4 regions of the Dactylosporangium sp. NPDC051541 genome follow, and region 4 is predicted to be linked to each of the others. Evidence: riboswitches for the same ligand, from Rfam matches in the RefSeq annotation. Region 4 holds a riboswitch; each other region holds the start of a gene.

Region 1 (7,542 bases), on a different contig from region 4:
ACCGCTCGACGTCGCCGATCGCGGCGCGGACGGTGGCGTTGGCCTCGTCGGCGGACGGCGCCGAACCCCGGCCGGCCGCGCCGTTGCCGTCCCCCTGCGACGGGACCGTGCCGATCGCGCAGCCCAGCCCGGCGACCAGCGTCACCGCGGCGGCCGCGACCCATCCGAGCCGTGTCCTGACCATACGCGTCGCACATCCCTCATCGACGGGCCCTCACATGGCTCGATATCCCGCCGAGCGAGGGTCAAACGTCGCCGTCACGAACGAGGGTCAAACGTCGCCGTCACGAACGAGAGGCTGGCGCGGTGTGCCGGTCAGTCGTCGTCCTCGAGGTCGCCTTCGGTCTGGAGGTACACCTCGCGGAGGCCGTCGAGGGTCGACTGCTCCGGATACTCCCACAGGCCGCGGTCGGCGGCTTCCAGGAGGCGTTCGGTGATGCCGTGCAGGGCCCACGGGTTGGATTCGTTCAGGAACTTGTTGTTGTCGGGGTCGAAGACGTAGGACTCGGCCAGTTTCTCGTACATCCAGTCGGCCACCACGCCGGCCGTCGCGTCGAAGCCGAACAGGTAGTCGACGGTCGCGGCCAGTTCGAAGGCGCCCTTGTAGCCGTGGCGGCGCATCGCGGCCAGCCAGCGGGGGTTGACGACGCGGGCGCGGAAGACGCGGGCGGTCTCCTCGCTCAGCGTGCGGGTGCGTACGGCGTCCGGGTTGGTGCTGTCGCCCACGTAGGCGGCGGGGGCCCGGCCGGTCAGGGCGCGGACGGTGGCCACCATGCCCCCGTGGTACTGGAAGTAGTCGTCGGAGTCGGCGATGTCGTGTTCGCGGGTGTCGGTGTTCTTCACGGCCACGCTGATCCGCTTGTAGGCGCCCTCCATGTCGGTGCGGGCCGCGACACCGTCGACGCCGCGGCCGTAGGCGTAGCCGCCCCACACCGCGTAGACCTCGGCCAGGTCGCGGTCGTCGCGCCAGTTGCGGCTGTCGATCAGCGGGAGGATGCCGGCACCGTAGGCGCCGGGTTTGGAGCCGAAGACGCGCAGCGTGGCCCGCCGCTCGTCGCCGTGCTCGGCCACGTCCGCGGCCACGTGGGCCCGGACGTAGTTGTCCTCGTCCGTCTCCGAATCGGCACCGGCGGCCAGCTGGACGGCGTCGTCGAGGAGGGCGACGACGTGCGGGAAGGCGTCGCGGAAGAAGCCGGAGATGCGCATGGTCACGTCGATGCGCGGGCGGCCCAGTTCGGCCAGGGTGATCAGCTCGAGGTGGGTGACCCGGCGGGACGCCTCGTCCCAGACCGGGCGGACGCCGAGCAGGGACAGGGCCTCGGCGATGTCGTCGCCGGCGGTGCGCATGGCGCTGGTCCCCCACATGGACAGGCCGACGGAGCGGGGCCATTCGCCGTGGTCGGCGCGGTAGCGGGACAGGAGGGATTCGGCCATCGCCTGCCCGGTTTCCCAAGCCAGTCGCGACGGTACCGCCTTCGGGTCCACCGAGTAGAAGTTGCGCCCGGTCGGCAGGACGTTGATCAGGCCCCGCAGGGGTGAACCGCTGGGACCGGCCGGGACATAGCCACCCGAAAGCGCGTGCAGCACCATGGTGAGCTCATCCGTGGTCCGCTCCAGGCGCGGCACGATCTCCGTGGCCGCGAAACGCAAAACCCGCAACACATCAGGATTATCCGACAAATCCGAAATGTCAGATTTGTCCCAGCCGCGCGCCTCCATCGCCGCCACCAAAGCACGCGCCCGCGCCTCAACCTCGTCCACATTGGACCGTGAAACACTCGACTCGTCGAGACCGAGCGCCTCCCGCAGACCCGGCAGCGCGGCGACCTGGCCACCCCACATCTGGCGGGCCCGCAGCATGGCGAGGACGAGGTCGACGCGGGCCGGGCCGGACGGGGCGACGCCCAGCACGTGCAGGCCGTCGCGGATCTGCACGTCCTTGACCTCGCACAGCCAGCCGTCGATGTGCAGGATGAACTCGTCGAACTCGGCGTCGTGCGGGCGGTCGTCCAGGCCCAGGTCGTGGTCGAGCTTGGCCGCCTGGATCAGCGTCCAGATCTGGGCCCGGATCGCCGGCAGCTTCGCCGGGTCGAGGGCCGCGATCGTGGCGTGCTCGTCGAGGAGCTGCTCGAGGCGGGCGATGTCACCGTAGGAGTCGGCCCGGGCCATCGGCGGCACCAGGTGGTCGACGAGGGTGGCGTGGGCCCGGCGCTTGGCCTGGGTGCCCTCGCCCGGGTCGTTGACCAGGAACGGGTAGATCAGCGGCAGGTTGCCCAGGGCGGCGTCGGCGCCGCAGCCGGCCGACAGCCCGACGGTCTTGCCGGGCAGCCACTCCAGGTTGCCGTGTTTGCCGACGTGGACGACGGCGTGCGCGCCGAACTCGTCGGCCAGCCAGCGGTAGGCGGCCAGGTAGTGGTGCGACGGCGGCAGGTCCGGGTCGTGGTAGATGGCGACCGGGTTCTCCCCGAAGCCGCGCGGCGGCTGGACCATGACGACGACGTTGCCCCGCCGCAGCGCGGCCAGCACGATGTCACCGTCGGAGACGAACAGCTCGCCGGGGGCCGCGCCCCAGTGCTGCTCGACGCCGGCCCGCAGGCCCGCGTCCAGTCCCCCGAACCACTGCGCGTAGCGGGAGCCGGCGATCCGCACCGGGTTGCCCCGCAGCTGCTCCTCGGTGAGCCAGTTGACGTCCTGACCACCGGCGGCGATGAGCTCGTGGATGAGCGCGTCGCCGTCCTTCGGGAAGCCCTCCCCCAGGTCGTACCCGGCCTCCTCCAGCGCCGCCAGGAGCCGCACGACGCTGGCGGGCGTGTCGAGGCCGACGGCGTTGCCGATGCGGGAGTGCTTCGTCGGGTACGCGCTCAGCATCACCACGATCCGCTTGTCCTTGTTCGCCAGGCCCCGCAGCCGCGCGTGGGCGGTGGCGATCCCGGCGACCCGGCCCGCGCGTTCGGGGTCGGCGACATACACGGTGAGGCCGTCCTCGTCGATCTCCTTGAACGAGAACGGGACGGTGATGAGCCGGCCGTCGAACTCCGGGATCGCCACCTGGGTCGCGGTGTCCAGGGGTGACAGGCCGTCGTCGTTGGCGTCCCAGGTCTCGCGGCTGCTGGTGAGGCAGAGACCTTGCAGGATCGGCACGTCGAGGGCGGCGAGCGCGCCGACGTCCCAGGCCTCGTCCTCGCCACCGGCCTGGGCGGCGGCCGGGCGGGTGCCCCCGGCGGCCAGGACCGTCACGATCAGCGCGTCGGCCCGGCGCAGCGTGTCGAGCAGTTCGGCCGGGGCGGTGCGCAGCGACGCGGCATACACGGGCAGCGGGCGGGCACCGGCGGACTCGAGCGCGGTGCAGAGCCCTTCCACGAACGCGGTGTTGCCCGAGACGTGGTGCGCCCGGTAGTAGATGACGGCCACGGTCGGGCCGTCCACGTCGGCGGCGGTGCGCTCCAGGACACCCCAGGCGGGCATCTCGACCGGGGCGGCGAAGCCGTGGCCGGTGAGCAGGATCGTGTCGGAGAGGAAGCGGTGCAGCTCGGCGAGGTTGTCCGGGCCGCCGAACGCCAGGTAGGCGTGGGCCTGCGCGGCGAGACCGGCGGGGACCGTGGAGTGGCTCATGAGCTCGGCGTCGGGTGCCTGTTCGCCGCCGAGCATGACCACCGGCCGCCCCGTCGCCAGGAGTTTGTCGAAGCCGTCCGGCCAGTCGCGGTATCCACCGAGGAACCGGACCACGATCAGCTCGGCGCCCTCCGCGAGCCCGGTCAGGTCGTCGACGGCGGTGCGGGACGGGTTGGCCAGCCGCCAGCCGGCGCCACTGGCGCGGGCGCTGAGCAGGTCGGTGTCGGACGTGGACAGCAGCAGGATCACGCCGGTGTTCCTCCCTCGGGGTCCGCGCCCCAAGTCGGTGGTCGGTTCCGGCGGCGGAGAAGTCTCCTGGCTCCCGAAGAGACGGTCAGGCGACACAGGCCTCGTCGGTCAAGACGCAGTCGGCCTGGCGCCGGGTCGGGCTCCCCGGTGACAGTGGCGGGACCGCCCCGGACTCGCACCGGGTTCCTTCCACTCGTCGCCGTGCTCACAGCGCCGTCAACTCTCCTTGAACGGCCCGTACCCCGTCAAGCGAGCGTGGTGCACCTCCGTTGCGCAGGTAGTATCCGGCCGTGCCACCTGCGACCCGACGTGAGCTCTCGGACCGGTGCCCGGGTGCCGTCCAGGTCCACGCGGCCGCGGACGGTGGCCTGGCGCGCGTCCGGCTGCCCGGCGGGCGGATCACCGGGCCCCAGCTGGCCGTCCTGCGCACCGCCGCGGCCGAGCTCGGCGACCCCGCACTGGAGCTCACTTCGCGCGGAAACGTGCAGGTCAGAGCCTTGCCGCCGGGAGCCGAGAGCGAACTGGCGGCCCGGCTCACCGACGCCGGGCTCCTCCCCTCGGCCACCCACGAACGGGTCCGCAACATCGTCGCGAGCCCGCTGAGCCCCGCCGTCCGGCCGCTGGTCGCGGAGTTCGACGCGCTCCTGTGCGCGCAGCCCGCCCTGGCCGCGCTGCCGGGCCGGTTCCTGGCGACGATCGACGACGGCCGCGGGGACGTGACCCCGCTGCTCGGTGACGTCGGCCTGCACGATGCCCAATTACTTCTGGCGGGGGTACCGACTGAGGCCCGCGGCCGCCCCGAGCTGCTCGTTCGCGCCGCGGAAGCGTTCCTGGCCGAGCGGGCCGCGCAGCACTCCAACGCCTGGCGGCTGGCCGAGCTGGTCGACGGACCGCGCAGCGTCGCCGCCCGCCTCGGCACGCGAATCGCGGCTTTTGCCCCGAACCGCAGCGACCCGCCCGCGCCCGGGGTCCACGGCCCGTCCGCGGTCCTGGCGGTGCCGCTCGGCCTGCTCACCGCCGCCCAGTCGGCCGCCCTGGCCGCGCTGGAAGAGATCATCGTCACGCCGTGGCGGACCGTTGTCGTCCCGGCCGCGGCCATGGCCGACGCTGTGGAGTCCGGGCTCGTCGCCGACCCCACCTCGCCGTGGGCCGGAGTCACCGCCTGCGCCGGCCGGCCCGGCTGCGCCAAGTCGCTCGCCGACGTCCGCGCCGACGCCCGGGCCGCGGTCGCCGCCGGCACCGCCGAGCCGGCGCACTGGGTCGGCTGCGAGCGCCGCTGCGGCGCACCGAAGGGAAGGCACGTGGAGATGGTGGCAACGCCGACCGGCTACGAACGTGGTGTCGTGGCGTGACCGAGTACATCCGCGACGGGGCGGAGATCTATCGGCGGTCGTTCGCCACCATCCGGGCCGAGGCCGACCTGTCGGGACTGCCCGCCGATGTGGCGCAGGTGACCGTGCGGATGATCCACGCCTGCGGCCTGGTCGACCTGCCGGCCGACGTCGGCTACTCCCCCGGCGTCGTGCGGGCGGCGCGGGCCGCGCTGCGCTCGGGTGCGCCGATCCTGTGTGACGCCGAGATGGTCGCCTCCGGTGTGACGCGGGCGCGGTTGCCCCGGGACAATGACGTTGTGTGCACGTTGCGGGATCCGGCAGTACCAACGCTGGCTCTGGAGCTTGGAAACACGCGCAGTGCCGCCGCGCTCGAACTGTGGCGGGGACGGATCGACGGGGCCGTCGTCGCCATCGGCAATGCCCCGACCGCGCTGTTCCGGCTGCTGGAGCTGGTCGCCGAGGGGGCCGGCACGCCCGCCGCCGTGCTCGGCATCCCGGTCGGGTTCATCGGCGCCGCCGAGTCGAAGGCGGCCCTGGCCGCGTCCGGCCTCGAACACCTGGTCGTGCACGGGCGCCGGGGCGGCAGCGCGATGACGGCCGCCGCCGTCAACGCGATCGCGAGCGAGAAGGAATGAGCACTGTGGACAGTGGGCGGCTTTACGGCGTCGGGCTCGGGCCGGGCGATCCGGAGCTGATGACGGTGAAGGCGGCCCGGCTCATCACGGCCGCGCCGGTCGTGGCCTACCACAGTGCCCGCCACGGGCGCAGCATCGCCCGGTCGATCGCCGCGCCGTACCTGCGGCCGGACCATATCGAAGAGGCTCTCGTCTACCCGGTGACCACCGAGGACACCACCGACTACCGGGGCGTGATCGAGGAGCACTACGACGCCTGGGCGGCCCGCCTGGCCGCGCACCTCGACGCCGGCCGCGACGTCGTCGTCCTGTGCGAGGGCGACCCGATGTTCTACGGCTCATACATGCACATGCACAAGCGACTGCGGCATCGGTACCCCACTGAGGTCGTCCCCGGCGTGACGTCCGTGGCGGGCGCGTCGGCGGTGCTCGGCCGCCCCCTCGTGGAGCGGGACGAGGTCCTGACCGTGCTGCCCGGCACCCTGCCCGCGGACGTGCTGGCCGAGCGCCTGGCCGCCACCGACTCGGCCGCGGTGATGAAGCTGGGCCGCACGTTCGGCAAGGTCCGCGACGCCCTCGAGCGGGCCGGCCGGCTGGACGAGGCCTGGTATGTCGAGCGGGCCACCACCACCGGCGAGCGCGTCGCCCCGCTGTCCGATGTGGACGCCGACTCGGTGCCGTACTTTTCCATCGCGATCCTGCCGTCCCGCGTCCACGACGAGACCGCCGCACGGCTGGCGTCGGCTCCGGCCGAGGTGCGGGAGGGTGAGGTCGTGGTCGTCGGGCTCGGGCCGGCCGGCCGCGACTGGCTCACCCCGGAGGCGCAGGCCGCCCTGGCCGCCGCCGACGACCTCGTGGGCTACGGGCCGTATCTGGCCCGGGTCCCCGGCAACCCCCGGCAGCGCCGGCACGCCTCCGACAACCGCGTCGAGGCCGAGCGGGCCGAGTTCGCCCTGTCCCTGGCGCGGGACGGCCGCCGGGTCGCGGTCGTCTCCTCCGGCGACCCGGGCGTGTTCGCGATGGCCGCCGCCGTCCTCGAGGTCGCGGCCGAGCCGCGCTGGAAGGACATTCCGGTCCGGGTCCTGCCCGGCCTGACCGCGGCCCAGGCCGTCGCCAGCCGGGTCGGTGCGCCGCTCGGCCACGACTTCTGCGTGCTGTCCCTGTCGGACCGGCTCAAACCGTGGGACGTCATCGCCGGGCGCCTCGAGGCCGCGGCCCGGGCCGACCTCGTCATCGCCGTCTACAACCCGGGCTCGAAGTCGCGGACCTGGCAGGTCGAGGCGGCCAAGGCGCTGCTGCTGGAGCACCGCGCGGCCGACACCCCGGTCGTCCTCGGCCGCGACGTCGGCGGCCCGGAGGAGTCGGTGCGGGTGGTGCGCCTGGCCGACCTCGAACCGTCCGCGGTGGACATGCGGACGCTGCTCATCATCGGCTCGTCGCAGACCCGCCGCCAGGACCGGGACGGGGCCGCGCCGGTGGTGTGGACGCCGCGGCGATACCCCGCCTAGCGGCCAGCTCCTCGTCGGGCACCAGGGTCAGCATCGGCTGGCCCGGATTGCACAGCATGGTGACGGTGAACCGGACCGGGACGTCGTCGCGGTGGTTGCCGTCCTGGAAGTGGATGACGTCGCCGCCGGGCTCCCAGAACACCTCACCCGCCTTGATGATCCGCGGCGGCGCGCCCTCCAGCTCGAAGACCATCTCGCCCTCGA
Region 2 (7,542 bases), on a different contig from region 4:
GACCAGATTGTTCGCCACGATCGTGTCACCGGTGGCGAAGAACGCGACCAGCCGCGACACCAGGTGCCGTTCGGCGGGCGTCAGGCGGGCCAGATCGGGCAGGTCGCTGTGCAGGTCGACCTCCTCGACCGTCCAGGTGTTCTTGATGGCGTCCTTGAAACGGCCGAAGAATTGGGGGTACCGCATGGGCCGCAACGTGAGGTCCATACCGGGATCGAGCAGGCTCACTGGCAGGCCTCGCAGGACTCGGGGTTTTCGAGCGAACACGCAACGGCCACGTCCGCCGCCCCGCCGACGACCACGACCGGTTGCGCAATGTCGGGCGCGGGCGGTTGCACGCCGACGACACTGTCCGATTGCGCAGTGACGGGCGCGGGCGGTTGCATGAGGACGGCTGTGGTCGATTGCGCGGTGGCGGGCGGGGTCGGTGGTGCGAGGACGGGCACGGTCGCCTGCTGGATTCGGGTGGCCGGGCGGGAGCGCAGGTAGTACGTCGTCTTCAGGCCGGACTTCCAGGCGTGCAGGTACATCGAGGACAGCTTGCCGATGGTGGGCGCGCGCATGAACAGGTTGAGCGACTGCGACTGGTCGATGAAGGGCGCGCGGGCGGCGGCCAGGTCGATGAGCGCTCGCTGCGGAAGTTCCCACGCGGTGCGGTACACATGCCGCACCTCCGAAGGCAGCGCCGAGATCCCCTGCACCGAACCGTCAGCCCGCTTGATCTGGTCGCGGATCTCGGCCGTCCACAGGCCGCGCGCCTTCAGCTCCCGGACCAGGAACGTGTTGATCTGCAGGAACTCCCCCGACATGGTTTCGCGCTTGAACAGGTTCGACACCTGCGGCTCGATGCACTCGTAGCAGCCGGCGATCGAGGCGATCGTCGCCGTCGGTGCGATCGCGATGAGCAGCGAGTTACGCAGGCCGGTCGCCGCGATCCGGGCCCGCACCGCCGCCCACCGCTCGCCCTCGACCGGCGTCCCCCACAGCTCCGGGTGCAGGACGCCGGCGGCCGCGCGGGTCTCGGCGAACGCCGGGTGCGACCCGAACCGCTCGGCCAGGCCGGCCGACGTCTCCAGCGCGGTCAGGAAGATCTCCTCCTGCACACGCGTCGACAGCTCCCGCGCCGCGGCGGAGTCGAACGGCATACCGAGGGTGAAGAACGCGTCCTGCAGGCCCATCAGGCCCAGCCCGACCGGGCGCCAGCGCGGGTTGGAGGCCGCCGCCTGCGTGGACGGGTAGTAGTTGATGTCGATGACCCGGTCCAGGAAGGTGACCGCGGTGCGCACGGTCGCACGCAGCTTCACCCAGTCGACGCCGTCGGTGGTGACGTGCGCGCCGAGGTTGATCGAGCCGAGGTTGCACACCGCGGTCTCGTCGTCACTGTTCACTTCGACAATCTCGGTGCACAGATTGGACAGGTGCACGGTGTTGCCGGGTGCACCGGTCTGATTGGACAAGCGGTTCGACGCGTCCTTGAACGTCATCCAGCCGTTGCCCGTCTGCGCGAGCGTGCGCATCATGCGCGCGTACAGATCGCGCGCCCGGACTGTGCGCACGGCCCGCTTCTCGGCGATCCGGTACGCCGTGTCGAACGCCTCGCCGTAGAGGTCGGGCAGGTCCGGCGCGTCGGTCGGGTCGATCAGCGACCAGTCCTCGTCGGCCTCGACGCGGCGCATGAACTCGTCCGGGACCCAGTTGGCGAGGTTCAGGTTGTGCGTGCGGCGGGCGTCCTCGCCGGTGTTGTCGCGCAGCTCCAGGAACTCCTCGACGTCCGGGTGCCACGGCTCGAGGTACACGCACGCGGCCCCCTTGCGCCGCCCGCCCTGGTTCACCGCGGCGACCCCGGCGTCCAGGGTCTTGAGGAAGGGCACGATCCCGTTCGATTTCCCGTTGGTACCGCGGATCAGCGCACCCCGCCCCCGCACGCGCGACCACGAGATGCCGATCCCGCCGGAGAACTTCGACAGCCGCGCGACCTGGTGGTAGCGCTCGTAGATGGAGTCGAGCTCGTCCTTCGGCGAGTCGACGAGGAAGCATGACGACATCTGCGTGTGCCGGGTGCCGGAGTTGAACAGCGTCGGCGAGCTCGGCAGGTAGGCCAGGGACGACATCAGCCGGTAGAAGCCGATCGCCTCCGCGGGTGTCGTGGACAGGCCGCAGGCGACCCGGAGCAGCCAGTACTGCGGCGTCTCCACGACCAGCCGGGTCTCGGGGTGGCGCAGCAGATAGCGGTCGGCGACGGTGCGCAGGCCGAAGTACTCGAACCGCAGGTCGTTCGCGACGTCCACGGCCTCGTCGAGTTCGCGCGCATTGCCCTGCACGAACGTGTTCGTCACGTCGCCGATGAGCCCCTGCTGGTGCGCGTATGCGATCGATTCGCTGAAGCTGGTGACGCCCTGCCCGCGCACCTCCCGGTGCACGTATTCGGCCAGGAGCCGCGCGGCGAGCCGCGAGTACTGCGGCTCCTCGCCGATCAGCTCGGCCGCCGTCTGGATCGCCAGCCGGTCCCGCTCGTCGGTGGTGGCACCGGCCGGCAGCCCGCCGACCGTACGGTTCGCGACGCGCAACGGGTCGACCTCGTCGAGGTCACCCGCCCAGCGCTCGACCGCGCGCACAACCGCGCCGGCTTCGACCGGCAGCACATCAACCCGCATCCGCGTTCCCTCTCGTCCCTCAACTGTGGACGGTCGAACGGGCACGCGGGGACGCCGCCCGTGCCCCGCGGCGGCATGCGCCGACGCCGCTGTTGGGGCCCAGGCTGGTGGCGTCGGCCGTCCCGCGCGGCCTTCGACCGCCGCGCACCCACGTCGGGTGTGCGGCGCGCTGGCAGGTCTTCGGACTCGTGGGCGTCGAGCGCATGCCTAATAGCCGTCGCTTCCCAGGCGTGATCGCGCCCAGTGCTGATGACGGCGGTCGTTCCCACTCACCGCTGCGGGGCAGTCCCGGATTCGCACCGGGTTCCCTCTTGCCTCGGTCACCCTGGAGGAGCGACCGAACCAGCTGCGATCAACACCATATATGGGGACGGCTGCGAATGCACGCCACTAGAAGTTGTGGCGTGTCGCGGATGGATGATCTCGGCGAGGGCTTCGACACCGTCGACCAGGCGGGGGCCGGGCCGCACGACGAGGCCGTCAGCGTCGATGGCCCAGACCTGCGCGCCGGGGAACTTCGGGGCGACCAGGGCGGCCTGCTCGGCGGCGCCGTCGAGGTGGTAACCGCACGGGGAGACGACCACGATGTCCGGCCGCGCCGCGACCATCTCGGCCCAGTCGGTCTCCACCGACCGCTGCCCGGGCCGGGCCGCGACGGGTTCGCCGCCGGCCGCGGTGACGAGGTCGGGGACCCAGTGGCCGGCGGTGAACGGCGGATCGACCCACTCGACGACGAGCACCCGGGGCCGGGCGCGTCCGGCCACCCGCTCCGCGACCGCGCGCAGCCGGGCCCGCAGCCGCGCGATCAGTGCCTCGGCACGTTCGCTCACACTCGCGCGTTCGCCGACCGCACGAATGGTGTCCAGGACGTCGTCGAGTGTGTGCGGGTCGAGCGAAAGCACGTCGGCGCGGCAGCCGAGGTGCTCGAGTGCGTCCTCGACGTGCCCGGACGGCAGCGCGCAGACCCGGCACAGGTCCTGGGTGAGGATCAGGTCGGGGGCGAGCGCGGCGAGGGCTCCGGCGTGCAGCGTGTACAGGTCGGCCCCGGCGGTGAACTGCGCGCGCACGTACGCGTCGATGTCGCCCGGCGTCATGCCCTTCGTGTCCTTGCCGCCGACGACGATCGTCTTGTCACGCCGCGCGGCCGCCGGCTCGTCACACTCGAACGTGACCCCGACGAGGTCGTCGCCGAGCCCGAGGGCGTAGACGATCTCGGTGGCCGAGGGGAGCAGCGAAACCAGGCGCATGCCTACGACCGTAGCGCCGCACGCATGGCCTGCACACCGCCGCCGGCGAGGTGGTCAAGGGCGACCGGGCGGCCACACACGAACAGCACCAACGCGCCAACGGCCTAGACGACCCCGGTCGCCGCGGGGAGCAGCGAAACCGGGCACCTGGCTATCACTGTAGCGCCGCACGAAGGGGCTGCACGCCGTCGCCGGTGAGGTGGTCGAGGGCGATCGGGCGGCCGCACACGAGTAGCAGCAGTGTGCCCATCGGGCCTTCGATCCGCGGTCCGGTGCCGGTGCGCCATGTGGTGTCGGTGGCGATCAGGTCGTACCCCCGAAGGCGCTTTTTGATCGGGAACGGGCGCGGCCAGTGCATTGTCATCATCCGGGTCGCGGCTGCGGCGGCCGCCTCGGGCGGGGTGGCGATGGTGCGGCCGAGCGGGAGCGCGATGTCCTGGGTGTGCACGAGGATGTCGGTGAGCGTTTCGTACCGGGTGACGCCGACTGTGTGTTTGCGCGAACCGATCGATGCGCGGATGAGCGCGATCAGCTCGGCGTCGGTGTGCGTGTGCACTTGCGCGGTGGTCATGTCGCGGATCGCGCGGTTCATGTCGCCCTTCGCGCGCAGGATGATCGGCGTGCGCACGATCATGTCGCGCACGGACAATTGCTGCATGGTCAGGTGAGCGGCGACGTCGCGCACTGTCCACTCCGCGCACAGCGATGGCCGCCCCCACTCGTCGGGGGTGAGCGACTCCAGCAGATCGGCCACGGCCGCCCGCTGGTCGTCCATTGTGGACCAAAGAGAAGTCATAGCGCCTCCTGAGCAATGACCGGATCGGCGACTGGATTGTCGAGCGAATCGGCGAGCGGACCGACGACCGGATCGTTCAACGAGTTGGCGAGCGGACCGGTGGGCGATTCGGTGAACAAGTTGGTGAGCGGACCGGTGGGTGTATCGGAGACCGAGCCAGTGAGCGGATCGGCGACGAAGTCGGTGTGCGGATCTGCGCGCAGATCGACGCGCGGATCGGTGACGAAGTCGGTGTGCGGATCTGCGCGCAGATCGACGCGTGGATCGGCGACGAAGTCGGTGTGCGGATCTGCGCGCGGATCGGCGACGAAGTCGGTGTGCGGGTCTGCGCGCGGATCGACGCGCGGGTCCGTGCGCGGATCGACGCGCGGGTCCGTTAGCGGATCGGCGACGAAGTCGGTGTGCGGGTCTGCGCGCGGATCGAGGCGCGGGTCCGTGCGCGGATCGGCGACGAAGTCGGTGTGCGGGTCTGCGCGCGGATCGAGGCGCGGGTCTGCGCGCAGATCGGCGACGAAGTCGGTGTGCGGGTCTGCGCGCAGATCGACGCGCGGGTCTGCGCACGGATCGACACGCGGCTCTGTGCGCGGATCTGTGCGCGGATCGACGCGCGGCTCTGTGCGCGGCTCTGTGCGCGGATCTGTGCGCGGATCTGTGCGCGGATCGACGCGCGGGGCTGTGCGCGGATCGGTGACGAAGTCGGTGTGCGGGGCTGTGCGTGGATCGGCGCGCGGGGCTGCGATTACGGCCTCGACCAGCGTGCGCAGCCGGGTCGCTGGGTTGAACTCGGGGTCGGGGATGGCCAGTTGGTGCAGGACCAGGCCGGTCCAGTAGTTCATGATCAGCGGTGCGTCACGGGCGGGGTCGGCTGAGCCGGCGGTCCTTGTCCAGGCCGTTGCCCATTCGTTCACCCGCGTACCGGTGGCGAGCAGGTGTGCGCGCAGTTCCGGGCGGATCGCGGCCTCCACCAGGATGGCGTAGCGCGCGAGGGTGAGCGTTCGCTGCTCGTTCGTGCTCACATGCGCGAAGTGGGTGAGCACGTCGGCCAGTTCGCGCGCGCACGCCGGGCGCGCATCGGCGGCGATTCGCTCCCAGGTCGCGCGTTCACGTTCGGCGAAACGCTCAACGACACCGCCGATCAGTGCGTCGCGCGTGCGGAACAGGTTGGACGCCGAACCGGAGGGCAGCTCGGCGGCGGCGTCGACGGCCCGGTGCGTGAGCGCCCGAATGCCGCCCGCGCCGATGACCTCGATGGCCGCGTCGAGCAGCCGCTCACGCCGTCCCGCCACCGCCACCGTCACCACCGTCCCCGTCGCCGCCACCGTCCCCGTCACCGTCACCGTCACCGTCACCGTCACCGTCACCACCGACGCCATCACATCACCATCACCCCACACTCAACCGTCACCGGCCACTAAACTACATCTGTAGTCTCCCGCTAGCCAAGCAGCGGAAACGAGGGCCGCTCGGACGAGGTCCGACCGGTCGCCTCCAGCACGACCTCCACCGAGATCGGCAACTCCTCACCCGCCAAATCCGCCAGCGTGCGTCCGGCCAGCTCGACGGCGGCGCGGGCGGGCGGCGCCGCGGCCGGAAACGCGACGGTCATGTCCAAGTGGTGCACGACCGCCTCCAGCACGAACGTCGCCACCAGGTCCGGCACGGCCAGCACCTTGCCCTGCGTCCGCGCGAACCCGCCGGGGTCGGCACGCGTCGCGGCATCGACAGCCGCCGGAGCGGTCTCCAGCCAGAGGCGGGTGATGGCAGTACCCCCGCCGAAAGCCGCGGCCGCAAGCCGGTTCGCCCAGCCGTCATCGCCGCGGCCGGGCGGGAACGAGCGCCAGTAGCTGACGTGGTCCGTGTCGGCCGGCCCGGGGTCGGGGGTGTGCAGGGCGACCAGCGCCCGCTGGGCATCACTCAGCAGGTGGAACAGCACGTCGGCGACGAGCCAGCCGCGGCAGCGGGTCGGGGCCAGCAGGTCGTCGGGGGTCAGGGCGGCGACGAGTTCGGTGACACCGCCGTAGGCTCGATCGAGGGCGGTCACAGCGTCGCGGTACGGCATGCTCATACTCCCGCACGGTAGCGGAGGTGTTGCTCCACTTCCGCCGCGTGTCCGCCCGATTCCTTGCATACCGCCGCCTGACCGGCTGTTATCCTCGCCGACCATGACAGCTGCGCGGTTGCGCCTCGGGGTCGACTTCGGCACCTCCACCACCATCGCGATGCTCCAGCGGCCCGACGCCCGCGTGCAGCCGCTGCTGTTCGACGGCTCCCCGCTGCTGTCCTCCGCCGTCCTGCTCGGCCCCGACGGGCAGCTGCACACCGGCCGCGACGCCGCGCACCTGGCCCGCAGCGCGCCGGAGCGGCTGGAGCCGAACCCGAAGCGCCGCATCGACGACACGGCCGTGCTGCTCGGCGACCGCGAGGTGGGCGTGCGCGACCTCATCGTCGCGGTGCTGAGCCGGGTCGCGCGGGAGGCGGCCCGGGTCGCGGGGCCGGTGCAGGACGTGGCCCTCACCCACCCGGCGGACTGGGGCCAGCACCGGCGGGCCGTGCTCGCCGACGCCGCCCGCCAGGCCGGGTTCGTCAACATCGAGCTGGTCGGGGAGCCGACCGCGGCGGCCACCTACTTCGCGCACACCCGCGGCGGCGCGCTCCCGCTCGGCGCGTGCGTGCTCGTGTACGACCTCGGCGCCGGCACCTGCGACGTCACGCTGCTGCGGCGCAGCCACACCGGCTTCGAGCAGGTCGCCTCGGACGGCCTCAACGACGTCGGCGGCCTCGACGTCGACGCCGCGGTCGTCGCGTTCCTGCAGGCCACCTACGGCGAGCTGTGGACCACCCCGGC
Region 3 (7,542 bases), on a different contig from region 4:
GCTGACCTCGACACCGGCTGGCCGGCCGACCTGACCGGCCTGGAGCTGATCTGGGCCGCGAACTCCATGCACCACATGGCCGACCCGCCCCGGGTCCTGCGCGACATCCGGGCCGCCCTGGCCCCGGGCGGCCGCCTGGCGATGTCGGAGCTCGACTCGTTCCCCCGGTTCCTGCCGCCCGGCGACGGCCTGGAGGAGCGCACCCACCGCGCCATGTCCCGCCGCCGCGAGCAGGACATGCCGCACATGGGCGCCGACTGGGACGTCCTGCTGGCCGAGGCCGGCCTGAAGATCCGGGCCGAACGCCGCTTCGAGGTGACCCTGACCCCGCCGTTCCCGCCGGCCGCGCTGCGCTACGCCCAGTCCTCGCTGCGCCGCACCCGCGACGCCCTGGCCGACGACCTCGACCCGGCCGACGTCGAGGCCCTGACCGCCCTGGTCGCCGACGACGGCCCCGAGTCGCTGCACCACCGCGGCGACCTCACCGTCCGCGCCGCCCGCACGGTCTGGCTGGCCGAGCCGGCCTAGGTCCCGGCCCGGCGCGGCCACCGGTCGAAGCCGTCCAGCAGCGCGGCGAGGACCTGCTCGAACTGTTCCTGCGGGCGGTGTCCGCCGGTGATCGCCCGGGCCAGGTTCGGGTAGTCGCCGAGCAGCACGGCCGCGTCGGCCGCGGCGGGCACCGGGCCGCCCGCCGGGTCGCCGGTCTCGGCCAGGACGTGCCCGATCGTGAACGACCGCAGCGCGTTGACCATGACCAGCAGGTCCCGGTCGGCGAACCCGGACCGGCCGAGCGCGCCGAGGGCCCGGTCGGCGACGCCGAGGACGGCCGGGCTGTAGGCGGGCCGGGTCGCGACCAGCGGCACGACGTGCGGGTGCCGCCGCAGCACGTCGTACAGGCCGCGGGCGAACGCGGCCAGGATGTTGCGCCACCCGCCGTCCGGCCCGTCGATGTCGACGTCGAGCTCCGCGTAGGCGGCCTCGATGACGCCGTCGAACAGGGCGCCCTTGTTCGGCAGGTGGTGGTAGAAGGCCATCGGGTTGACGCCGAGCTCGGCGCCGAGCTTGCGCATCGACAGCCCGGCGGGCCCGTCGCGGTCCAGGATCGCCAGCGCGGCCCGCACGATGTACTCGCGGGTGAGCGCCGGGCGGACCGGCCGGCCGGTGGCGTCGGTGGCCAGGGGGCGCTTCGCGGCGGGCGGCATGCCGTCGACCCTAACCGGCGAGGATCGCGCGCAGTGCGGCCGTCCACGGCCCGGCCCGGTCGAAGTAGGAGGTGTGGTGGCCGGGCATCGTCACCGCCTCGGTGCCGAGCCGTTCGGCCAGGACCAGTGCGGGTCGCCCGTAGTAGCGCCCGGCGGCCCGGGTGATGGCGCCGACGGCGAAGACGACCGGCACGCCGGCGAGGGCGGCGAGGTCCGGCTCGTAGTGCACGAACGGCCGCATCTCCGTGCGGACGAAGAACGGCTGGTTCGCACCGACCCGATCGCCGAACCCGGCCGGGTGCGCGGCGTAGGCGGATACCGGGATGCCGGTCGTCAGCGCGAACACGAACATCCCGGCCGCCGCGCCGCCGACGCGGGTGATCGGGCCGGTGATGGCGTCGAACACGCCGAGCCAGCGGTCCCGGTCCGGCAGGACGGTGAGAACCGGCGGCTCGTGCGCGACAACGGCGTCGACGGCGGCCGGGAAGGCCCGGGCCACCTCCAGGGCGATCGTCGCCCCGCCACTGTTGCCGAACACGAGCGCCGAGGAGTGCCCGGCCGCGCCGAGCACGGCGACGGCGTCCGCGGCCTGCTGCGTCACGTCGAACCGGCCCGCGTTGCGCCCGGTGCTGCGCGAGTTGCCGCGCCGGTCATAGGTGATGACCTCGAACTCGTCCGCGAGCAGCGCCGCCGGGTAGGTGTAGAACCCGGCGTCGCCGCCCCCGCCGGCGATCATGAGCAGCGGCGTCCCGCTCCCGCGCACCTCGTAGTAGAGCTCGTCCCCGTCGGCGCTGGCCCGCCCGGTGCGCACCGGCACCCGCTCCGCGAGGGCGGCCACCCGGGCCAGCTCCTGCGCCGGGGACCGCCGCGGATTGCCGCCGAACATGCCACCAACGCCCCGCACGACAGCCCCGGCCACCGCCCAACTCGTCATACGCCGTATAGTAGCTATACGACGTATAAACGCGCTAGCCGCCCCAGTGGTTCTCGTGGCGGACCTGGTCGAGGGGTGCGCGGCGGCGCCAGCCGTGCCGCTCCAGGTCGGGCACGTCGGCGAGGCGGCTGACCGGGCCGAGGCAGAGCCACGCCACGGGCCGGATCGCGGCCGGGATGCCGAGCAGGTCGCGGAGGAACTCCTCGCGGTAGAAGGACACCCAGCCGACCCCGAGCCCTTCCGCGGTCGCCGCCAGCCAGAGGTTCTGGATGGCCAGGCACACCGAGTACAGCCCGGCGTCGGCGATCGCGTGCCGCCCGAGGACCGCCGGCCCGCCCCGCGCGGCGTCGTAGGTGACGACCACCGACAGCGTCGACTCGAGCACCCCGTCGATCTTGATCCGGGCGAACCGCGCGGCCGCGTCGCCGTCGAGGGTCGCCGCGAACACGTCCCGCTCATGGGTCACGTGCTCGTGGAACGCCGCCCGCAGCTCCCGGTCGCGGACGACGACGAAGTCCCACGGCTGGGTCAGGCCGACGCTCGGCGCGGCGTGCGCGGCGGCCAGCACCCGATCCAGGGTGGCGGCGGGCACCAGGGCGCCGGTGAACTCGCCGCGCACGTCCCGGCGGCGGTTGATGATGTCATACAGGTCATGCGTCATGGGCAGGCTCCCGCTGCGCTCCGGCCCCGGGGCGGTCCCGGGGCACTCAAGCGCGAGGCCGGTCTTCGGACTCCCGGATCAGCACCAGACCACCCGCCTTCCCGGCCCCCTGCGGAGGGCCAGTGGCTACGCGAACGCGTGTGGGTGGCGGCTCCCCGGTCACCGCGGCGGGCCCGTCCCGGATTCGCACCGGGTTCCCAGATTCTCCCCGCCGTCGCCGGCCGGGCACCTCGCATCAGTACATGCCGGTCGGGACTCTACCCGCGGCCCGCCTCCGGGTCGGCGGCCAGGGCGGCCACGCACGGCCGGAGCAGCTCGACGATCCTCGCCGGGTCGGCGGTGGCGAGCTCGTCGGAGCGGATCAGATGGCGGGAGGCGGTGATGCCGAGCATGATCGCGCTGATGATGGCGGCCCGCAGGCCGGCGTCGTCGGCGGGGATGGCCTGGGTGATCTGGCTCTGGTATCGGGCCGCGCCGCCGCGGACGGCTTCGGCCGCCTCCGGGTTGGTCAGGACCGAGCGGAGGATCGCGAGGGAGGCGGCCGGTTCGTCGGTCAGGCGGCCGGCCAGCGCGGCGAGGATCTGCTCGGAGGCCGGGCCGGGCGACTCGGCGAGGTCGGGGACGGGGGCGGTGTCGATGACCCGCCGGAACAGTTCCTGTTTGGAGCCGAAGTAGTAGGTGACCAGACCCGCGTCGACGCCCGCGGCGGCGGCCACGGCCCGGATGGTCGCCCGGTCGTATCCGTCGGCGAGAAAGATGCCGGCGGCGGCGGTGAGGATCCGCGCCTCGGTGTTCCGGCGCTGCTCGGCCCGAGGTGTGGTCATTGCCGGACTCTACCGGTGTTGCCACGCGGGCGGTCCCGCCCTACAGTCGTTTCATTGGACGCATGTCCAATGAAACGGGGAGGCCGCATGTTGACCGATGTCCTGGCCCGGCGCCGCGAGCTGATCCTCGGCGGAAACGCCGACGGGTTCGCCGACCTGTTCGCGGCCGACGCGGTGATCGAGATGCCGTTCGGCGGGCCGCCCGGCGCCCCCACGCGGCTGGCGGGCCGCGAGGCGATCCGCGCCTACTCGCGGCAGGTCATGGCCGCACCGCTGCGGCTGGAGGAGTACGAGGTCACGACACTGCACCGGGCGGCGGACCCGGAGGTGGTGATCGTCGAGATGCGCACGTCGGGGGTCGTGACCACGACCAACCGGCCGTTCACCGCGATCGCCGTGCAGATCCTGCGCATCCGTGACGGGCGCATCGTGCACGTCCGCGACTTCCCCGATCCCCGCGGCCTGCAGGGCGCCCTCGGCGATTAGGGTGCGGGGGTGCGTCGCGTGGCTCTGCTCCTGCTCAAGGTGCCGGCGGTGGTGCTCGTCCTGCTGCCGCCGCTTGCCCTCACGCACCTGTACGGGGCGCTCACCTTTCCGGCGCTCGTCGCGCTCGTCGCCGGGAGCCGGGGGCTGGCGCAGGTCAGCCGCCGGTTGCAGGGGATCGAGCCGCCATATCCGGTGCGGCCGCAACTGCGGAAGGCCGAGCTCGGATGGTACTTCACCGGCTACGACTACCACCGTCAGCGCCCGATCGCGGTGCTGTCGCTGTGGTTCAACTGGATCGGGCGGGACCCGGCGACCTGGCGGGACCTGGCCTGGCTGGTCACCGACCCGCTGGTCGGGACCGTGCTGCTGCTGACCGCGCCGCTGCCGCGCCACGCGCGGTGGACGAAGGTCCTGCTCGGCCCCAACCGGCTGAGCGTTCGGGTCCGGGAGCTCGCCGACAGCCGCGCCGAGGCCCTCGACGCGCAGGCGGCCGAGCTGGAGCGGATCGAACGCGACCTGCACGACGGGGCGCAGGCGCGGCTCGTCGCGATCGGGCTCACGCTCAGCATGGCGCAGCGGGCGCTGCGGGAGCGGCCCGACGACGCCGACGCGCTGCTGAGCGAGGCCCGGGCGACCGCGTCCGACGCGGTGCGGCAGCTGCGGGACCTCGTCCACGGGATCCGGCCGCCGGTGCTGACCGAGCGGGGGCTCGTCGACGCGCTGCGGCTGCTGGCCATCGAGCATCCGCTGGCCGTCGACGTGGTGGCCGACGTGCCGGGGCGTCTGCCGCCGCCGCTGGAGTCGGCGCTGTACTTCGCGGCCTCGGAGCTGCTGACGAATGTGGCCAAGCACGCTCAGGGCAGTACCGCGGCGATCGAAGTTGTCCACAATGGACAGCAACTCACCCTGACCGTCACCGACAACGGGGTCGGCGGGGCGGACGCCGGGAGCGGGTCGGGGCTGGCCGGTGTGCGCAAGCGCCTGCGGGCGTTCGACGGTACGCTCACCGTCGGCTCCCCGCCCGGCGGGCCGACCGTCGTCACGCTGGAGGTGCCGTGCGCGTCGTCCTCGCCGAAGACCTCTACCTCCTGAGGACCGGCATCGAGCGGATGCTGCAGAGCTACGGGTTCGAGGTCGTCGCCGCCGTCGACAACGGGCCCGACCTGCTCGACGCGCTCCTCACGCACCGGCCCGACGTCGCCGTCGTCGATGTGCGGCTGCCCCCGACCAACACCGACGAGGGGCTGCGGGCGGCCCTGCAGGCCCGCGAACAGGTACCGAATCTGCCCGTGCTGATCCTGTCGCAGTACGTGCAGCAGCTCTACGCCCGGGAACTGCTCGCCGGCGGCGGCGGGGTCGGCTACCTGCTCAAGGACCGGGTCTCCGACACCGACGAGTTCGTCGACGCCCTTCGTCGAGTTGCCGGCGGGGGTACTGCCATCGACCCCGACGTCATCGCCCGGCTCCTGGCGCCGGGGCGGGCACCGTCCGGGCTGACCGGGCGGGAGCTGGACGTCCTCGCGCTGATGGCGCAGGGGCTGTCCAACGCCGTCATCGGCAAGCGGCTCTTCCTGAGCGAGGGGTCGGTGAGCAAGTACACGACCCAGATCTTCACCAAACTCGGCCTGGACCAGTCACCGGACACCCACCGCCGGGTCCTGGCCGTGCTCGCCTACCTCGAGAACCAGGCCGGCTGAGCGGCGGTCGGCCTGCCGGGCGAGCAGGTCGGCGACACCGTCGGCGCTCATCGGCTCGGCCAGGTGGTAGCCCTGGCCGAGGGTGTAGCCGAGGTCGCGCAGGACCGCGGCCTGCTCGGCGCTCTCCACCCCTTCGGCGACGGTGTCCAGGCCCAGGGCGTGTGCGAGCTGGATGACGGCCCGGGCCACGGCCTGGCGGGCGTCGGCCGCGGCGGGCCGGCCGTCGTCGATCTCGATGCCGTCGACGAAGGACTTGTCGAGCTTCACGATCGCGGCCGGGAACGCGCGCAGCAGGCTCAGCGACGACTCGCCGGTGCCGAAGTCGTCCAGGGCCAGGCGGATGCCCATCCGGTTGAGCTCGTGCAGGGTCCGGGACACCTGCTGGCCGCGCAGGACCGCGGACTCGGTGACCTCCAGGACGAGCCGCTCGCAGGGCAGGCCGCTGTCGGCGAGGGCGGCGGCGACGTCGGCGACGAAGTCCGGGTCGTGCAGCTGCCGGGCCGACACGTTCGGGCCGACCTCCAGCAGGGCGTCGGGGCCGAACTCGGCGAGCCAGCGGGCCGCCTGCCGGCACGTCTCGCGCAGCACCGCGCGGCCCAGCGGCACGATCAGGCCGGTGCGTTCGGCGGCCGGGATGAACTCGGCCGGGCCGACGACCCCGCGGACCGGGTGGTGCCAGCGGACCAGGGCCTCGACGCCGACGACCCGGCGGTCGGCGAGGCGCATGATCGGCTGGTAGACGACCCGGAACTCGTCGTGGTCCAGGGCCCGGCGCAGCTCCCCGCCGATCTGCATGTGGGCCAGGACCGGCTCGCCCAGGCCGTCGACGTAGCGCACGAAGCGGGCCTTGCCGCGCTGCTTCGCCGCGTACATGGCGACGTCGGCGTCGCGCAGGACCGTGTCGACGGTCGCGCCCGGCCCGGCCGCGGCGATGCCGATGCTGGCCTGCACCAGCAGCCGGTGCTCGCTGATCGGGCCGTCGAGGACGGCGAGGAGCCGCGCGGCCAGGGCCTCCGGGTCCTCGTGGGCGCCGGTGAGCAGGACCGCGAACTCGTCGCCGCCGACCCGCACCGGCAGGCCGTGCGGCCCGCACTCGGCCCGCAGCAGCCGGGCGACGGAGACCAGCAGCCGGTCGCCGACACCGTGGCCGAGCAGGTCGTTGACGGTCTTGAAGTCGTCGAGGTCGACCAGCAGGACCGTCGCCCGGCCGGTCGTGGCCAGGGCGTGGCTGAGCCGGTCGCGGAACCGGGCCCGGTTGGCCAGGCCGGTGAGGCCGTCGTGGCTGACCTCGTGCTGCAGCCGCTCCTCCTGCACCCGGGAGTTGCACAGCAGCCGCTGGTTCTCCCGCGAGGCGAAGTACTGCCGCAGCGTCACCAGGCCCGTGACCAGCACCGCGGCGACGAGGACGATCCGGTTGGGCCAGGACAGCGGCGCGCCGAGGGCCAGGGCCACGAGGGGCACGTCGGCCGCGGCCACGGCGAGGTACGGCAGCAGCCCACCGCCGCGGACCGGCTCCCGGCCCCGGCTGTCCGCCCTCCACTGCGCGGCCGCGGCGCACGCGCCGAGCATCGGGCACAGCGGCATGATGAACGCCTGGGCCGGGATGGCGCCGCGGGTGCCGAAGTGCACGGCGACGACGGCGGTGAGCCCGGCCGTGACGCCGCCGCTGGCCGCGAGGAAGCGCAGGGCGGCCCGGTCGACGGGCCCGCCGGCGATGTAGGAGATCTTCGTCGCGGCC
Region 4 (7,542 bases):
CCGGCGCCGCCACCTCCGCCGGCTCAGCGGCGCGGGCGTCCTCAGCGCCGTCCGCATCGGGGGCCGGCGTCGGCTCCTCGAGCTCTTCCAGCGGCTGGGCCTGCTCCGGTGGTCGGGCCCGCTCCCGTGACTGGGCCTGCTCCGGCGCATCGGCGAGCCGGGCCGGTCGGGCCGCCCGGGCCTCCAGCCACTCCTCCGTGGTCACCGGCACGTTGTCGCCGTAGATCTGGCGCAGCCTGGCCTCGTGCCGTTTCCGCAGTCCCCAGTCGCGTTGCTCTTGATGCACGCGACGGAACTCTTCGACCATGGGGCTGTATTTCCGCGATCGGGTCCGATCGCGGAGTCCGGCCTGTTCACTTCGGCCGATCAAGCTCATCTGCCCCCGCATACGATAATTATCTCAGCCGTGGTCGATACCCGCATCCATCACTATTTCACATAGCGCATGTGGCCTCTTTTGTTTTCCGGTTGGAGGGGCACCGCAATGTGAGCTCGGCCGATGGGAACTACCGGAGTAGCGTGGTTTCTACCGTAGTTTGGTCGCGGTTTGTTGGTTGCGGCTCGCCTGGCGCCGCGCGGTCCGTCGTGGTCGGCTTTCGGTGGTGGCGATTCGTGGGGCTTCGGCGAAAAGCAGTGGTCGGCTTTCGGTGGTGGCGATTCGTGGGGCTTCGGCGAGGAATTCACAAGTCCGGGCCGCGGGACCGTCGGGCTGCTCCGCTCACCGGCGGGCACGTCGGCGTGCCGGCCTCCCCGTGGCGGCACCCTCCGGGCATCGGTGGTGGCGGGAAGTCCGGAAGTGAGGTCCGTTTGCGCTGAGCGCCGCCGGGTACGCCGTAGCTGTTCCGCCCGTACGCGGTAAGGAGATTGCATGTCGACCGACGCCATTGTGCTGCTCAAGGACGACCACAAGAACGTCAAGCGGCTGTTCAAGGAGTTTCAGGCCGCCGAGGAGGGCCCGGCCGCGCGCAAGGCCGAGATCGTGGAGCAGATCCTCAAGGAACTGACGGTCCACACGTACATCGAGAACGAGGTCATGTACCCCGAGGTCCGCAAGCTGCTGCCGGACCTCGAGGACGACGTGCTCGAGTCCTACGAGGAGCACCACGTCGCCGACGTGCTGTGCTTCGAGCTCGCCACGATGGACGCGGACGACGAGCACTTCGACGCCAAGGTCACCGTGCTCATCGAGAACGTCACGCACCACATCGAGGAAGAGGAGCAGGAGTGGTTCCCGAAGGTCCGTGAGGGCCTCGGGCGCAACCAGCTCCAGGAGATCGGCGCGCGGATGCTGGAGCTCAAGCCGAAGGCGCCGACGAAGCCCACGCAGCCGGCGGCGCTCAAGAAGGCGCTCGACGCCATGCGGGCCTGAGGCGCCGGCCGTGGTCAACTTCGGGTACACCCTGATGACCGAGCAGAGCGGGCCGAAGGACCTGGTCCGCTACGCGGTGCGGGCGGAGGAGGCCGGCTTCGACTTCGAGGTCTGCAGCGACCACTACTCGCCGTGGCTGACCGAGCAGGGCCACGCCCCCTACGCGTGGTCCGTCCTCGGCGCCGTCGCCCACGCGACCAGCCGGGTCGAGCTGGCGACGTATGTGACGTGCCCGATCCAGCGGTACCACCCGGCGGTCGTGGCGCAGAAGGCGGCGACGATCCAGCTGCTCGCCGACGGGCGGTTCATCCTCGGCCTCGGCGCCGGGGAGAACCTCAACGAGCACGTCACCGGCGAGGGCTGGCCACCGGTCGCCCAGCGCCAGGACATGCTCGAGGAGGCGGTGCAGATCATCCGGGCCCTGCACACCGGCGAGCTCGTCACGTGGGAGGGCGACTACTTCCGGATCGACTCGGCCCGGGTCTGGGACGCCCCCGACGGTGGCGTACCGATCGGGCTGGCGGTGTCCGGTGACAAGTCGGTCGAGCGGTTCGCGCCGCTCGGTGACCACCTGATCGCCGTCGAGCCCGACGCCGACCTGGTCAAGGGCTGGACCGGCGCCCGGCCGGCCGGTGCCGCGAAGTCCCGGGCCATCGGGCAGATCCCGATCTGCTGGGCCCCCGACAAGCAGCAGGCGATCGACCTGGCCCACGAGCAGTTCCGGTGGTTCGGCGGCGGCTGGTTCGTCAACGCCGACCTGCCGACCCCGGCCGGGTTCCAGGCGGCCAGCCAGTTCGTGCGCAAGGAGGACGTCGCCGGCTCGATCGCCTGCGGCCCCGACCTCGACGAGCTGGCCGAGAGCGTCCGGCCCTACTGGGAGGCGGGCTTCACCGACGTCGCCGTCGTCCAGGTCGGCGACGCCCTGCAGCAGCGCTTCCTCGACGAGGCGGCCGGTCCGCTCCTGGAGCGGCTGCGCACGCTCGCGAAGTGAGGTCGTACAGCAACGAGGTGGGCACCCGGGCGACCCGGATGCCCACCTCATTTGTTTCCGGTCAGGCGACGGAGGCCGGGAAGCGCTCCCAGACCCGGTGCAGCGCGAGCAGCGGCTGCAGGGCCGTGAGGGCGGCCGCACCGCCGTCAGCGGTGACGACCCCCGGGCTGCCGGCCACGCCGACCTGCTGCAGGGCCTCCGCGCCGGCGCCCCACGCGCCGATCGCCTTGCCGTGCCGCCAGCACTCGTCGACCAGCAGCAGCACCCGCGGGTCCACGGTCGCCGAGTCGGACGCGCCGGCCTTCGAGTCGCGGGCCGGGACGGCGTCCGGTGACGGCGGCGGCGCGGCCGCCAGCAGCAGCGCGTCGAACTCGACCGAACGGGCGGCGGCGAAGGTCCGCTGGACCGTCAGGTCGCCGATCAGGCCGCCGTGCGGGCCGATGACCAGCGGCACCATGCCGGCGCCGAGGATCGTGCGGCGGACCGCGTCGACGTCCTCGGTGCCGCCCGTCTCCGGGCCCACGACGATGCCGATGACCCGGCCGTCCGGCGGCCACTCCTGCCCGATCTGCGACAGCGCCGGGCTCGGGGCGACCTCCTCCAGCAGGGGCTCGCTCGGCTTCGGCGCCGGCAGTCCCAGGCCCGCGGCGACCTCGGCGCACAGCACCGGGTCGATGTTGGCCAGGCACTGCAGCTGGCGCTCCCGGATCTCCTGGTGGAAGCAGCGGGACAGCTCGAACGTGTAGGCGTTGATGATGTGCTCGCGCTCGACCGGCGTCATGCTCAGCCAGAACAGCCGCACCTGGCTGTAGTGGTCGGCGAACGAGGCCGGGTTGGCCCGCACCTTCGGCGCCTCCGTGACGGTCACCGGCAGGTCCGCGAACGTGCCCTGGTCGGCGCCGGCCGGGAACGGGTTGCCGCCGTCGAGGGAGTTGGGGCGGTACGGTGCCACGCCGCCGTGCACCGCCTGCTGGTGGAAGCCGTCGCGGAGCATGTCGTTGACGGGCGCGTGCGGCCGGTTGATCGGGATCTGGTTGAAGTTCGGCCCGGCCAGCCGGGTGATCTGGGTGTCGACGTAGGAGAACAGCCGGCCCTGCAGCAGCGGGTCGTTGGTGACGTCGATGCCGGGCGGCAGGTGCCCGAGGTGGAAGGCGCTCTGCTCGACCTCGGCGAAGAAGTTCGTCGGGGTCCGGTCCAGCACCATGCGCCCGACCGGCTGCACCGGGGCGAGCTCCTCCGGCACGATCTTCGTCGGGTCGAGCAGGTCGACCCCGGCGAACGTCTCGTCCGGCGTGTCCGGGAAGACCTGCAGGCCCAGCTCGTACTCCGGGAACGCGCCGGCCTCGATGGCGTCGTAGAGGTCGCGACGGTGGTAGTCCGGGTCGACCCCGGCGATCAGCTGCGCCTCCTCCCAGGTCAGGGAGTGCACGCCGAGCTTGGGCTTCCAGTGGAACTTGACCAGGGCCGTCTCCCCGGCCGCGTTCACCAGCCGGAAGGTGTGGACGCCGAAGCCCTCCATCATCCGGTACGAGCGCGGGATGCCCCGGTCCGACATGTTCCACATCGTGTGGTGCTGGGCCTCGGTGTGCAGCGACACGAAGTCCCAGAACGTGTCGTGCGCGCTCTGGGCCTGCGGGATCTCGCGGTCCGGGTGCGGCTTGCCGGCGTGGATGATGTCCGGGAACTTGATCGCGTCCTGGATGAAGAACACCGGAATGTTGTTGCCGACGAGGTCAAAGTTGCCCTCCTCGGTGTAGAACTTCGTGGCGAAGCCGCGGGTGTCGCGCACCGTGTCGGCCGAGCCTCGCGAACCCAGCACGGTGGAGAAGCGGACGAAGACGTCGGTGCGCACGTCCTTGGCCAGGAAGGCCGCCGTGGTGACGTCGGCGGCGGTGCCGTACCCCACGAAATAGCCGTGGGCGCCGGTCCCGCGGGCGTGCACGACCCGCTCGGGGATGCGCTCGTGGTCGAAGTGCGTGATCTTCTCGCGGAAGTGGTGGTCCTGCATCAGGATCGGGCCGCGCGGCCCGGCCTTCAGCGAGTGGTCGGTGTCGCGCAGGCGGGTGCCGGTCGACGTGGTGAGGAACTCGCCCTGCTGCGCGTTGCTGATCGGCGGCGCCCCGGTCTTCGCCCCGGTGGGGCTGACCGTCTCCGGGGTTCCCTGCTCCTTGGACGGCGGCGGCGGGCCGGTCGGGTCGGTCGGCTCGGTCAAGGACGGCGTGACACTGCCCGGCTTGCCGGGCACATCGGGCGTCAGCGCATCGGTCACCTTGGCGGCCGCGGCCTCGACGACATCCTTGACCACCTCGGTTGGCTTGCGAGATTCCATATGGCCGCCGGTACCCGGGCGGATCGGGGCAAAACAATCCACCCGATCGATCAAGATCGTGAATCGCGGCACTGGCCGGGCCTGCGGATTGACGGCCGACGGTCGCTGCCCGTAGCGTCGGCGGTACTTGACGGCGACAGGAAGCCGGTGAAAGCCCGGCACGGTCGCGCCACTGTGAGTCGCACACCCCGAGGTGAGCGGTGAGTCAGACCCTCCGCCGTCAACTGCCACTGCACTAGAGGGACGCAAGATCCCTGAAGGAGGCTCCACATGAGCGTATCGTCACCGACCCCCGCGCCCGCCGCCGTCGCGACGCCGGTCGTCATCCCGCTGTCCCGGTCGCTGGTCTGGCTGGTCGGCACCGCCGCGTTCGCCGCCCTGCTCTACTACTTCATCGGCATCGACCAGGGCGCCGTCTCGGTCTTCGGCGCCGACGCCCACGTGCACGAGTTCGTGCACGACGGCCGGCACTTCCTCGGCTTCCCCTGCCACTGACATGGAGAAGCGCATCATCTTCCGCGGCGCCCTCGCCGGGCTCGCCGCGGGCCTCGTCGCGTTCGTCTTCGCCCGCATCTTCGCCGAGCCGCTGATCCAGCGGGCCATCGACTACGAGGGCGGCCGCGACGAGGCCCAGCACGCCCTCGACTCGGCCGCCGGCGTGGGCGGCGCCGACGAGCACGGCGCCGAACTGTTCAGCCGGACCGTGCAGGGCAACATCGGCATCGGCGTCGGCATGCTCCTGTTCGGCCTGGCCATGGGCGCCCTGTTCGCCGTCGCCTACATGATCTGCCTGGGCCGGGTCGGCAACCTGCGCCCCCGCAACCTGGCCGTCGCCCTGGCCGGGGCCGGCTTCCTGACGCTCGCCTTCGTGCCGTTCCTCAAATACCCGGCCAACCCGCCCGCGGTCGGCCACGAGGAGACCATCGGCCAGCGCAGCGCGTACTACCTCATCATGGTCCTGGCCTCGATCGCGTTCCTGATCCTGGCCGTCGTCCTGGGCCAGCGCCTCAAACCGCGCTTCGGCACCTGGACCGCCACGGTGCTCGCCGGCGCCGCGTTCGTCGTGGCCGCCGGGGTCCTGGGCTTCCTGCTGCCGACCTTCGGCGACCTGCCGACGAACGTCGCCGACTACGGCCGGCACGCCTCCGAAACCCCGCTGCCCCTGCGCAACGAGGCCGGCGACATCGTGTTCCCGGGCTTCGACGCGGACCTGCTCTACGAGTTCCGCCTCTACTCCCTCGGCGCGCAACTGCTCCTGTGGACCGTGATCGGCCTGACCTTCGCCCCATTGGCCGAGCGGCTCCTGGGCCACCGCCCGATCCGCGTGGAGGAGCCGACCACCGCCGCCGTCTAGTCGTCCTTGTAGGGGCTGTCGGCCAGGAGTTTGGCGAGATGAGCGGCGTGGGCGGCCAACGTCTTGGTCGCCGCGCCGGTCGTCTCCGGCTTCGGGCCGGCGTCGGCGTAGTCGAGCTTGCCCATCGCCTCGCCGACCCAGTATGTGCCGCCGCCCGCCGGGATCGTGAAGCCGACGTCGTTGAGGGCCTGGAAGACCTCGGCGGTGACGTGGTGGGCGCCGTCCTCGTTGCCGACCACGCCGACGACGCCGACCTTGCCGTGCATCGTCGGCTGGCCGATCTCGGCGTCGAGGCGCTCGAGGACGACCTTGCAGATCGACGCCGGCTGGCCCATCCAGATCGGGGTGGCGATGACCAGGATGTCGGAGCCGAGCAGCTTCGTGCGGATCTCCGGCCAGGCGTCGCCGTCGCCCTCGTCGGTGGTGACGCCGTACTTCACGTCGTGGTCGGCGACGCGGATGACCTCGCCGTCGACGTCGTGGTCGGCCAGGGCGGTGAGGATCTCCCGGCCGAGCAGCTCCGAGCTGGACGGGGCCGGTGACTTCTTGAGGGAGCAGACGAGCACGAGGGCGCGCATCTACAGGAACTCCTTCCGGTACAGGTCGATGAGCTCGGCGTAGTTCGGCCCGATGTTGGCCACGTAGACCTCGTCGAACCCGGCGTCCTCGTAGGCCTTGAGCTGCTCGGCCTGCTTGCGCGGGTCGGGGCCGCAGGCGATCGCGTCGGCCACCTGCTCCTTCGTGACCAGCTGGGACGCCTGCTCGAAGTGCTTCGGCGACGGCAGGACCTGGGACAGCTCGCCGGGCAGGCCGGAGTTCGGCCACAGCCGGTGCGCGATGTTCACACCCTCCTGCTCCGTCGCGGCGTAGCTGGCCTTGAAGCCGCCCTGGACCGGCTTGTCGCCGCCGCCGGCCGCGCGGAAGCCCTTGACGAGGTCCGCGTCGGGCATGGTGAGGATGTAGCCGTCGGCGATCCGGCCGGCGAGGTCCAGGGCCTTCGGGCCGAACGCCGACATGTACACCTTCGGCGGCGTCGCCGGGCGGGTGTACACCTGGGCCTGCTCGACCTCGTAGTGCGGGCCGCGGTGGTTGACGAACCCGCCGTCCCACAGCTTCCGCATGACGTCGACGGCCTCTTCCAGCATCTCCAGGCGCTCACCGGCCGACGGCCACCGCGCGCCGGTCACGTGCTCGTTCAACGCTTCACCGGTACCGACGCCGAGCACGAACCGGCCGTCGTGCAGGACGGCGCTGGTGGCCGCCGCCTGGGCCGTGACGGCCGGGTGGATGCGCTGGATCGGGCAGGTGACCGCGGTCGTGACGGGGATCGTGACGACCTGGCTCAGGGCCCCGATCATCGACCAGACGAACGGGCTCTGGCCCTGTTCGTCGTTCCACGGATGGTAATGGTCGGAGATCCACAGCCCCTGGAACCCGGCGTCCTGAGCCAGCCGGGCCTGCTCGATCAGCTGGGCCGGGGTGTACTCCTCACACGACAA

The links. Region 4 has a riboswitch for cobalamin ahead of ACIA8L_RS10490 (CbtB-domain containing protein). Riboswitches for the same ligand answer to the same signal wherever they lie in the genome.
Region 1: another riboswitch for cobalamin. It lies ahead of cobN (cobaltochelatase subunit CobN); the one in region 4 lies ahead of ACIA8L_RS10490 (CbtB-domain containing protein).
Region 2: another riboswitch for cobalamin. It lies ahead of ACIA8L_RS32025 (ribonucleoside-diphosphate reductase subunit alpha); the one in region 4 lies ahead of ACIA8L_RS10490 (CbtB-domain containing protein).
Region 3: another riboswitch for cobalamin. It lies ahead of bluB (5,6-dimethylbenzimidazole synthase); the one in region 4 lies ahead of ACIA8L_RS10490 (CbtB-domain containing protein).

Annotation. Positions count from the first base shown of each region.
Region 1 is NZ_JBITDU010000003.1:921,248-928,789, reverse strand. Features, by position in the region: gene ACIA8L_RS18450 (neutral zinc metallopeptidase) at 1-184, opposite strand, end outside; gene cobN (cobaltochelatase subunit CobN) at 316-3,861, opposite strand; cobalamin riboswitch at 3,921-4,050, opposite strand; gene ACIA8L_RS18440 (precorrin-3B synthase) at 4,152-5,213, shown strand; gene ACIA8L_RS18435 (precorrin-8X methylmutase) at 5,210-5,830, shown strand; gene ACIA8L_RS18430 (precorrin-2 C(20)-methyltransferase) at 5,827-7,338, shown strand; gene ACIA8L_RS18425 (cupin domain-containing protein) at 7,256-7,542, opposite strand, start outside.
Region 2 is NZ_JBITDU010000008.1:59,529-67,070, forward strand. Features, by position in the region: gene ACIA8L_RS32020 (ribonucleotide-diphosphate reductase subunit beta) at 1-207, opposite strand, end outside; gene ACIA8L_RS32025 (ribonucleoside-diphosphate reductase subunit alpha) at 225-2,654, opposite strand; cobalamin riboswitch at 2,808-3,016, opposite strand; gene ACIA8L_RS32030 (ABC transporter substrate-binding protein) at 2,975-3,901, opposite strand; gene ACIA8L_RS32035 (maleylpyruvate isomerase family mycothiol-dependent enzyme) at 4,056-4,697, opposite strand; gene ACIA8L_RS32040 (hypothetical protein) at 4,694-6,070, opposite strand; gene ACIA8L_RS32045 (maleylpyruvate isomerase N-terminal domain-containing protein) at 6,133-6,762, opposite strand; gene ACIA8L_RS32050 (Hsp70 family protein) at 6,860-7,542, shown strand, end outside.
Region 3 is NZ_JBITDU010000016.1:145,364-152,905, forward strand. Features, by position in the region: gene ACIA8L_RS45690 (class I SAM-dependent methyltransferase) at 1-528, shown strand, start outside; gene ACIA8L_RS45695 (TetR/AcrR family transcriptional regulator) at 525-1,202, opposite strand; gene ACIA8L_RS45700 (alpha/beta fold hydrolase) at 1,213-2,136, opposite strand; gene bluB (5,6-dimethylbenzimidazole synthase) at 2,171-2,797, opposite strand; cobalamin riboswitch at 2,836-3,045, opposite strand; gene ACIA8L_RS45710 (TetR family transcriptional regulator) at 3,055-3,621, opposite strand; gene ACIA8L_RS45715 (nuclear transport factor 2 family protein) at 3,709-4,107, shown strand; gene ACIA8L_RS45720 (sensor histidine kinase) at 4,117-5,199, shown strand; gene ACIA8L_RS45725 (response regulator) at 5,163-5,804, shown strand; gene ACIA8L_RS45730 (putative bifunctional diguanylate cyclase/phosphodiesterase) at 5,742-7,542, opposite strand, start outside.
Region 4 is NZ_JBITDU010000002.1:522,248-529,789, forward strand. Features, by position in the region: gene ACIA8L_RS10470 (hypothetical protein) at 1-307, opposite strand, end outside; gene ACIA8L_RS10475 (hemerythrin domain-containing protein) at 869-1,369, shown strand; gene ACIA8L_RS10480 (LLM class F420-dependent oxidoreductase) at 1,380-2,360, shown strand; gene ACIA8L_RS10485 (catalase) at 2,422-4,689, opposite strand; cobalamin riboswitch at 4,794-4,926, shown strand; gene ACIA8L_RS10490 (CbtB-domain containing protein) at 4,960-5,184, shown strand; gene ACIA8L_RS10495 (CbtA family protein) at 5,186-6,043, shown strand; gene ACIA8L_RS10500 (flavodoxin family protein) at 6,040-6,621, opposite strand; gene ACIA8L_RS10505 (TIGR03557 family F420-dependent LLM class oxidoreductase) at 6,622-7,542, opposite strand, start outside.